DNA from 2 places in the Arthrobacter sp. PAMC25564 genome. Region 1 is predicted to be linked to the other one. Evidence: predicted binding sites of a transcription regulator. Region 1 holds the regulator's gene; the other holds the start of a gene.
What was found. Region 1 encodes HrcA, which represses chaperone genes, less so after heat shock. Its sites were predicted from a motif close to TTNGCACTCGNNNNNNNCGAGTGCNAA; they were not measured.
Positions count from the first base shown of each region.

Region 1 (4,918 bases):
CACGGTCAACGCGCCGGGTGCGGCGGCGGTCACGGTGCCGGTGAGCCGCTTGCCCGCGCCGTCGGCGACGTCCACAGTCTCACCGACGGCGAGACGCTTTACGGTGACCGCGTGGCGGGCCTCGGCTCCCTCCAGGCGGAAGGTCGAACCGGGGACCTGCGCATCGAGGGTCCCTGGGGCGGTGAAGAAGACCGGGTTGCTCACCGCTACAGGTTCCCGAGCCGGTCCCGGAGCTTGGCGAACACGCCGCCGCTGGCGGCGAGCTTGCCCTCGGTGAACTGTTCGCCGCGCAGCTTGGCGAGCTGCCGGAGCAGGTCTTCCTGGGCGCCGTCGAGCTTGGCCGGGGTATCCACCTGGAGGTGGACCTTGAGGTCTCCGCGGCCGTAGCCGCGCAGGTGGGTGACGCCGAGTCCGCGCAGGGTGATGACCTCGCCGGACTGGGTACCAGCCTTGACATCAATCTCCTGCGGACCGTCGAAGGTGTCGAGGCTGAGCTCGGTGCCGAGGGCGGCGGCCGTCATCGGAATGTTGAGGCTGGCGTGCAGGTCATCGCCCTCGCGGACGTAGGTGGCGTCGTTGTTGACCCGGATCTCCACGTAGAGGTCGCCGGCGGGGCCGCCGGCGGGGCCCGCCTCGCCCTGACCCGAAAGCTGGATGCGCGTTCCGGTGGCGACGCCGGCCGGAACCTTGACGGTCAGGGAACGGCGGCTGCGGATCCGGCCCTGGCCGCTGCACTCGTTGCAGGGATCCTTGATGACCGTGCCGAAGCCCTCGCAGGTGCCGCAGGGGGCGGTGGTCATGACCTGGCCGAGGATGGAGCGGACGGCTCGCTGGACCTGGCCGCTGCCGCCGCAGATGTCGCAGCGTTCCGGGTGGCTGCCATCGCGGCAGCAGGAGCCTTCGCAGGTGGGGCAGGTGACGGCGGTGTCGACTTCGAGCTTCTTGTTGACGCCGAACACGGCGTCACGCAGGTCGATCCGCACGCTGATCAGGGCGTCCTGGCCGCGGCGGACCCTGGACGCCGGGCCGGACTGGCCGCCGGCGCCGAAGAAGGTCTCGAAGATGTCCTGGAAGGCGAAGCCCTGGCCGGAGTAGCTGCCGCCGCCGAAGCCGTTGTCGGTGCCGTTTTCATTGCCGGTGGTGTCGTAGATCCGGCGTTTCTGCGGATCGGACAGCACCTCGTAGGCGTGCGTGACCGCCTTGAAACGGTCAGAGGCATCATCCCCGGGGTTCACGTCCGGGTGCAGGTTCCGTGCCAGCTTGCGGTAAGCCTTTTTGATCTCTTCCCCCGTCGCTTCGCGGGAGACTCCAAGAACGTCGTAATGGCTGCTCAAAGTTCGTTTCTCTTCCTCGTTGTACTGCCGGTGTTGTACTGCCGGTAAGGGGCAAAAAGTCCAGTGTGCGACGGCCCGCGGCGCTGCCGGCTGAGCCGTCCCGGCGCTTCAGGGCCGGTTCTTCAGGGTCCGAGGATCCTCGAAAGGTAGCGGGCCACCGCACGGACGGCCGCCATGGTGGTTGGATAGTCCATCCGCGTGGGGCCCAGCACGCCGACCTTGGCCGTGGCATCCGGGCCGTAACCCGTCGCGACCACGGAGGCCTCGGCCAGCCCGTCATACGGGTTTTCCCGTCCGATGCTCACCGTCACGCCGCGCGGGTCCTCGGCCATCTCGCTGAGCAGGCGGAGCATGACCACCTGCTCTTCCAGCGCTTCGAGCACCGGGCCGATGCTCAGCGGGAAATCAACGTTGGAACGGGCAAGGTTCGCCGTCCCGGCCATCACCATGCGCTCTTCGCGGCTGCTGGCGGCAAGGGCTTCGAGGCCGCGGGCCAGCGACTGGGCCGCGGCGCGCCGGACCGGCTGGCAGCTCGCGACGACGGCCTGCAGGTTCTGCGGCAGCAGGTTCAGCGGGGTGCCGGACAGGCTGCCGAGGAACTGGTTCCGCAGCTCCGCGAGGGCGTCGTCGGGCAGGTCCCGGCCGATGTCGATGATGCGCTGTTCCACCTTGCCGGTATCCGCAATCAGCACGGCCAGCACCTTCCGGGGCGCGAGCAGCACAAATTCGATATGCCGCACGCGGGCGCGGCTCAGATGCGGATACTGCACGACGGCGACCTGGTTGGTCAGCTGCGCGAGCAGCCGGACGGTCCGGTCCAGCACGTCGTCGAGGTCGTCCGAGCCCTCCAGCAACGCCTGGATCGCACGGCGTTCCGCGGGGGAAAGCCGCTTGACCGCCGAAATCTGGTCCACGAAGAGCCGGTAGCCCTTGTCCGTGGGGATCCGTCCGGCACTGGTGTGCGGGGCCGTGATCAGTCCCTCGTCTTCCAAGGCGGCCATGTCGTTGCGGATGGTGGCGCTGGACACGCCGAGGTGGTGCCGTTCAACGAGTGCCTTGGAGCCAACGGGCTCGCGGGAATGGACGTAGTCCTCCACGATGGCGCGCAGCACTTCGAGTTTGCGCGGTTCGCTCACGCTCCACCTCCAATCGGCTTTCCCGCATGCGGTGCCGCCCGCCGCCTGCCGGTAAAAGCGGCCCGCGGTTAGCACTCGACATACCTAAGTGCTAACCAGTCTAATATGAGTCGCCGCGTTGTTAGCATTGGATTCGCTCCGGGCGTTACTCCCGGGCTGGTGTTTCCGGGCGTAGCTGTTTCCGGGCACAGCCCGGCCGCCCCTCGATCGTTTCCCTGACCGCCGTACATTCCGAGTGCAAAGCAGTGTGTAAGAGATGTCGTACCAGAACTGGGGACCCCAGGACCTGTCCGCTCCCGCCAAGACGCAACTCCCCGAGGTTCCGGTGGAACGGGACATGGTGCTCGAGGAAGTGCAGACCGGCTGGGTCGGCGCGGTCACGCGCGTCGAGAAGTCCGGCGGGATGCATGTCGTGGCCCTCGAGGACCGCCGGGGCAAGTCCCGGTCCTTCCAGCTGGGTTTCGGTTTCCTGCTGGACGGCCAGCCCATCCGCCTGATGCCCCCGGCACCCCGGAAGAACCCGGCCCCCGCTCCCACCCGCACTGCCTCGGGATCGGTCCGGGTTGAGGGCCAGCGCGCCCAGGTGGCGAAGGCCAGCCGGATCTGGGTGGAAGGCAAACACGACGCCGAACTCGTCGAAAGGGTCTGGGGCGACGACCTCCGGGTGGAAGGCATTGTGGTCGAGCCGCTGCACGGCATTGATGACCTCGCCGGCGCCGTGGCGGCCTTCCGCCCGGGCCCGGGCCGGCGGCTCGGGGTGCTGGTGGACCACCTTGTGCCGGATTCCAAGGAATCCAGGATTGCGGCCGCGGTCATGGCCTCCCCTGGCGCCGCAGGGAACGTGCTGATCGTGGGCCACCCCTATGTGGACGTCTGGCAGGCCATCCGCCCCGCAGTCCTGGGCATTGAGCAGTGGCCGGTGATCCCGCGCGGGATGGACTGGAAGACCGGCATCCTGACGGCCTTCGGCTGGCCGCACAGCACCAAGGAGGACATCGGGCTGGGCTGGCAGAAGCTCCTCGGCGCTGTCCGCAGCTACGCCGACCTCGAACCTTCCCTGCTGGGCCGGGTGGAGGAGGTCATCGACTTCCTCACCGTGCCCTAGGCATTCCGCCCGGCGCACCATCACGGCCGGGCCCGATCCACTTTTCACGCCCAGGCAAGTATTCTTGGTACGGCGGCTCCATGCGGGGCCCGGCTCTCCCAGGCACCAACGCACCACCGCAATCCGAAGGATGTAACCGTGGCAGATGACGCACGCGAACACACGGGCCACCAGGCCGGCCATGGCCAGCCCCCGTACCATGGCGTTCCCGCAAATGCGCTGCCGCTGACGGCAAACGAGGACCGGCAGTGGGCCACCCTGGCGCACTTTGGCGGAATCCTTGGCTGTGTACCGTCGTTGCTGATCTATCTGATTTTCAAGGACCGCGGCCCGTTCACGGCCCAGGAGTCCAAGGAAGCGCTCAACTTCACGCTTCCGCCCACGATTGCCGCGGTGCTGGCGAACATCCTGGTGTTCCTGCCGGTGGTGGGCAACCTCTTCGCGGTCCTGGCCACCGTGATCTGGATTGCGGTCACGTGTTTCTCCGTCGCGGCGGGCATCCACGTCAACCGTGGCCAGCCGCACCGCTACGAGTTCAACCTGCGCTGGATCAAGTAGGGCCGCCGCCAACTCCCCGGGGGCGCTGTTCCCCAGGCGTGCCGCCGGCCGGCCGGGTCAGTCCGGCAGGAGCCTGCGGACGACGGCGTCGGCGAGGAGCCTGCCCTTGAGCGTGAGGACCAGGCGGCCCTTGAAAGCCACGGCCGGGTCCACGAGGCCGTCGGCGATGAGCCCGGCGACGGCATGGCGTCCGGTATCCCCCAGCCCTGCGGTCTCCAGCCCCGAGTTGAGCCGGGCCTCGAGCATAACGCGCTCCACGTTGCGGGTTTCGGCGTCGAGCGTTTCCCGTCCGGCGGCGGGCGACACGCCTGAACCGAGCCGTCCCGCATATGCGGTGGGGTGCTTGACGTTCCACCAGCGGACACCGCCGACGTGTGAGTGCGCGCCCGGACCGATCCCCCACCAGTCGTCCCCGCGCCAGTAGGCGAGGTTGTGCCGGCAGGCCTGCTCCGGCGTGCGGGACCAGTTGCTGACCTCGTACCAGCCCAGGCCGGCGGCGGTGATCAGTTCGTCGGCAAGTTCGTACTTGGCGGCGTGGTCGTCGTCGTCGATTCCGGGCACTTCGCCGCGGCGGATCCGGGCGGCGAGCTTGGTGCCGTCCTCGACGATCAGCGCGTAGGCGCTGATGTGGTCCGGACCGTAGGACAGCGCGGTCTCCAGCGAGCAGCGCCAGTCGGCCAGGGACTCCCCCGGGGTGCCGTAGATCAGGTCCAGGCTGACGGCGAGGCCGGCGTCCCTGGCCCACTGCACCGCCCGGGGAACCCGGCTCGGGGTATGGGTGCGGT
Region 1 covers NZ_CP039290.1:2,571,759-2,576,676, reverse strand. The annotation lists gene E5206_RS12040 (16S rRNA (uracil(1498)-N(3))-methyltransferase) at 1-204, opposite strand, end outside; gene dnaJ (molecular chaperone DnaJ) at 207-1,334, opposite strand; gene hrcA (heat-inducible transcriptional repressor HrcA) at 1,457-2,470, opposite strand; gene E5206_RS12025 (DUF3097 domain-containing protein) at 2,727-3,575, shown strand; gene E5206_RS12020 (DUF4870 domain-containing protein) at 3,714-4,133, shown strand; gene hemW (radical SAM family heme chaperone HemW) at 4,191-4,918, opposite strand, start outside.

Region 2 (4,918 bases), 1.5 Mb from region 1:
CGCACGGCAACACCCTGCTGGTAAGCCGTGGCAGCCGCCCTGGCGCGGTCGTCGGCTGCCTCGTTAAGGTCGTGCCCCGCGTGGCCGCGCACCCATTCGAAGGTGTACTTGCGGCCGGCAAGGGCCTGGTCGATCTCCTTGAGCAGCTCCACATTCAGCACCGGTTTGCCGTCGGCCTTGCGCCAGCCCTTGCGCTTCCAGCCCGGCATCCACTTGGTCACGGAGTTGATGACGTATTGGCTGTCGCAGAGGATGTGTAATTCCTCGCCGGGACGGTGCGCCGTGGACCGGAACAGGTCCAGGACCGCCATCAGCTCGCCTTGGTTGTTGGTGCCATGGGGCCAGCCGCCGGCCCGCCAGCAGTCGTCATTCACGTACCACGCCCATCCAGCCGGGCCGGGATTTCCTAAAGCCGAACCATCGGCCGCTGCTGTAATCGTCACTGGTCCATCCTGCCAGACGCCGACGGCGGCCCCACCCGAAGGTGGGACCGCCGTCGTCGATCTGCATGTCCTGGTGGCTTGGGGCCGGGTGGTTAGAAACCGCCCATGCCGCCCATGCCGCCCATGTCGTCGCCGCCCATGGCCGGGGAGTTCTTCTCCGGCTTGTCGGCCACAACGGCCTCGGTGGTGAGGAACAGGCCGGCGATGGAAGCCGCGTTCTGCAGGGCAGAGCGGGTGACCTTGACCGGGTCGTTGATGCCGGCAGCCAGCAGGTCCACGTACTCGCCGGTTGCTGCGTTCAGGCCGTGGCCTGCAGGCAGTCCGCGGACCTTGTCGACCACAACGCCCGGCTCGAGGCCGGCGTTGAAGGCGATCTGCTTGAGCGGCGCGTCGATGGCAACGCGGACGATGTTCGCCCCGGTTGCCTCGTCGCCGGAGAGCTGCAGGTTCGCGAATGCCTTGGCACCGGCCTGGATCAGGGCAACGCCACCGCCGGCGACGATGCCCTCTTCCACAGCAGCCTTCGCGTTGCGGACAGCGTCCTCAATGCGGTGCTTGCGTTCCTTGAGCTCAACTTCGGTTGCGGCACCGGCCTTGATGACTGCAACGCCGCCGGCCAGCTTGGCCAGGCGCTCCTGCAGCTTCTCGCGGTCGTAATCCGAATCGGAGTTTTCGATCTCGGCGCGGATCTGGGACACGCGGCCGGCGATCTGGTCAGCGTCGCCAGCACCCTCGACGATTGTGGTCTCGTCCTTGGTCACGGTGACCTTGCGGGCCTTGCCCAGGAGTTCGAGGCCGGCGGTCTCAAGCTTGAGGCCGACTTCCTCGGCGATGACCTGGCCACCGGTGAGGATGGCGATGTCGGCGAGCTGGGCCTTACGGCGGTCACCGAAGCCCGGAGCCTTGACGGCGACGGACTTGAAGGTGCCGCGGATCTTGTTGACGATCAGGGTGGCCAGGGCCTCGCCCTCGATGTCCTCGGCAATGATCAGCAGCGGCTTGCCGGACTGCATGACCTTTTCGAGGATCGCAACCAGGTCCTTGACGCTGGAGATCTTGGAGTTGACGATCAGGATGTACGGATCCTCAAGGACCGTTTCCTGGCGCTCGGCGTCGGTGACGAAGTAAGCGGAGATGTAACCCTTGTCGAAGCGCATGCCCTCGGTGAGCTCAAGCTCGAGGCCGAAGGTGTTGGACTCCTCGACGGTGATGACGCCTTCCTTGCCGACCTTATCCAGGGCTTCGGCAATCAGGGCGCCAATCTCGTTGTCACCGGCGGAGATGGAGGCCGTAGCGGCGATCTCTTCCTTGGTTTCAATTTCCTTCGCGGAAGCCAGGAGCTCACGGGTGACGGCTTCAACCGCCTTCTCGATGCCGCGCTTCAGGGACAGCGGGTCGGCGCCGGCCGCGACGTTGCGCAGGCCTTCCTTGACCAGGGCCTGTGCAAGCACGGTGGCGGTGGTGGTGCCGTCGCCGGCGACGTCATCCGTCTTCTTGGCAACTTCCTTGACCAGCTCGGCGCCGATCTTCTCGAAAGGATCGTCCAGCTCGATCTCCTTGGCGATGGAAACACCATCGTTGGTGATCGTGGGGGCGCCCCACTTCTTTTCGAGGACGACGTTGCGTCCACGCGGGCCGAGGGTGACCTTGACGGCGTCGGCGAGGATGTTCAGGCCCCGCTCAAGACCGCGGCGTGCCTCTTCATCAAATGCAATGATCTTGGCCATAACGGCAGTAGTCCTTTCGGGACAGACGTTAAGAATGAACCTACGCTGCGGTGCCCGCGACGGACGATCCTTGCCCGGCGGCCTCTGTATGCCGCCGGGCCGGGATCTCACCCCAGCCAGGTATTTCTTTCGCTCCCAGACCGGCTGCGCCACTTCGCGACCGGGCGGACCGGGCGTTGTTTTAGCAGTCAATACTCGGGAGTGCTAAATCAATAATTAGCACTCCCCCGGGGAGAGTGCAAGCAGCGGAGACACGCGACACCGCCGTTGCGGCTCTGTATCGGCGGCGTTTCGGCACTGTACCGGCACAGTGCTTCATCGCAATACGCTACGAGCGATCAGCCGCCGGTGCTGCTGGCCGTTTCGCTGCCGCTCATCGTGGCCTTGTTGTCCGCCCCGTAGCTGTAGACCATGTAGTTGGCCGCGGTGACGTCGCCGTTGGCATCGAAGTTGATCCGGCCGGACTCGCCATCATAGTCGGGTCGCTTGCCCGCACGGATCGCATCGGCGCATTCCTGGTAGCTGTGGCAGGCCGTGGACTCGCCCGAGACCTGCGTGCCGCCGGCTGCCATTCCGCCGGACACGGCCACCAGGTTAGCGGCGATGGATGTGCCGGCGTCGTCCTGGGCCGCGGCGGCTGCGACGGCGGCCAGGATGACGGCGTCGTAGGTCTCCGCGGCGAAGGTCATGTCTTTCAGGCCCGGATCGACGGCCACCAGCTTTGACTGGAAGTCCACTGTGGGAAAGACGCCGGGCAGGATTCCCCGGGCGCCGTCGAGAGCCCGGGAGCCGAGGCCGGACCCGTACTGGTTGACGGCGCCGTCGCTGAGGATCAGCTTCTTGCCAGCCTGGCCAACGTTGTTCAGTTCGGCAATGGCGCCCTGGGCGCCGTCGCGGGCAATCAGGATGACATCATCGGGTGCCGCGGCCCTGGCCGCTACGGCGGCCTGCTGGGCCTGGCCGGGTTTGAACTCCGCGTCGGCTACCGGATCCAGCCCGGCCTGCCGGGCTGCCGTGGTAACGGCCGCGGAGACGTCCTTGCCGTAGCTGCCCTCTTCGTGGACAACGGCGACGGTCCTGGCGCCATTGTCCTTCGCGAGCTTGACGAGGACGGGGGCCTGGGCGGTGTCGGCGGCCGCGGTGCGGAAGTAGTAGCCGCCGCTCTTGTACCTGCTGAGCCCGTTGGCCGAGTTCGCGGGGGAAATGACCGCCACCTTGGCATTGGAAAGAACATCAATCGCGCCGGGGGCACGGCTGGAGTCTGTCGGGCCGATGACGACGTCGGCCCTGGCCGCCACAAGTGACTTCGCCTGGGCTGCCGAGTCCTGGCTGACCGTCTCGGGCAGCAACTCCACGGGCTTGCCCTTGTGGCCGCCCGCAGCATTGATTTCCTTGATGGCGAGCCGTGCCGCAGCCAATTGGGGCGCGTTCAGGAAGTCTTGCCGCCCTGTGTTGTCCAGGATCAGGCCGATCCGCAGCGTTCCGTCGCCACTCGCACGAGCCGTGGTCACGCGGGCGCTGCCCGACGGCCCCGCACACCCTGTCATGGCAGCAACAGTCATGACGGCAACAGTCATGACAGCACCGGCGCCGACCGCTCCGGGGACAGCCACTAGGCGGGCCGGACGCTTTCGGCCTGCGGGCCCTTCTCGCCCTCGCCGACCTCAAGCTCGACCCGCTGGCCCTCGTCGAGGGCGCGGTAGCCTTCCCCGAGGATCGCGGACCAGTGCACGAAGACATCGTCCCCCGAACCGTCCACGGTGATGAAGCCGTAGCCCTTTTCGGCGTTGAACCATTTGACGGTTCCCAGTGCCATGATGTCCACACTTTCAGTTAGCTGGCGGACGGCCCACCACGATGTGCGCCGCAGAATGCGAAACGAAGTCCGCAGATACAGTACCTAAAGCATCGCGCACGGGGGCGGCATGCGGGCCGGGTCGGCGGCGAATAGTTATGCAGGCGTCACCGGATCGGGCTACTGGAAGCCTGGCCCCAGCACGACGACGAGCGGGACCTTGAATTCGGCGGACTGCACCATGGTCGGGATGCCAAGGAGCGCGCTCAGGGCCTCGGCGTTGCCCTGCTGCGCTGCGCCGCTGTAGAAGATGACGGAGGTGGACTGCCGTGTGCCGGGCCAGTTGCCCAGGGTGCCGAGTGTCCAGCCCGCTGTCGAGACGGTGCCGCCCACCCGGCTGGCAAGCCCGGCCGTGGTTGTCCCGTTGTAGATGGTCACCGGCTGGCTCTTGTCCACGGCGGGGACGGCCGTCGTCGGCGTACCCTGGGCGGACGCCGGGACCGACGGCGCCTCGCTGGGTGACGCACTCGGAGCCGCGCTGGAGGGCGCCGGGCTTGAGTCCGTGGGTGACGGAGCTGCGGAGGCGCCGGCCTGCCCGGCCGTCAGGGCCGAGGTTGCCCCGGCAGAGGCGAATCCGAGCTTCGGCAGGATCAGGAACGCCACGAGTCCGATGGCCAGGGCTGCGAAACCGGCTGCCAGGATGGCACCCAGGCTGCGGCGCCGGGATAGCGAGACTGCCCGATGGACACCTTGCCGCGTGGAGGTCTCCGGGACCCGGTCAAATTCATCCCGAGCGTATTTGGTCATGGTGAAAGCGACGTCCTTGCTGATTTCTTCCGAAGTTGCCATGGCCGTTTGCGGCAGGAATCTGCGCGTTCGGCCGTGGTTTTACGCGTCTGAACCCAAACGGCGAGCAGTGCGCGCACGTTGGCGTGACGTACGTAGTCTACGCA
Region 2 covers NZ_CP039290.1:4,102,460-4,107,377, forward strand. The annotation lists gene E5206_RS18865 (ribonuclease HI family protein) at 1-443, opposite strand, end outside; gene groL (chaperonin GroEL) at 536-2,170, opposite strand; gene E5206_RS18875 (ABC transporter substrate-binding protein) at 2,509-3,732, opposite strand; gene E5206_RS18880 (cold-shock protein) at 3,783-3,986, opposite strand; gene E5206_RS18885 (LytR C-terminal domain-containing protein) at 4,146-4,814, opposite strand; gene E5206_RS18890 (DUF3263 domain-containing protein) at 4,854-4,918, opposite strand, start outside.
Region 2: a site for HrcA is predicted at 2,352-2,378, ahead of groL (chaperonin GroEL). Genes of this name have one in related genera too.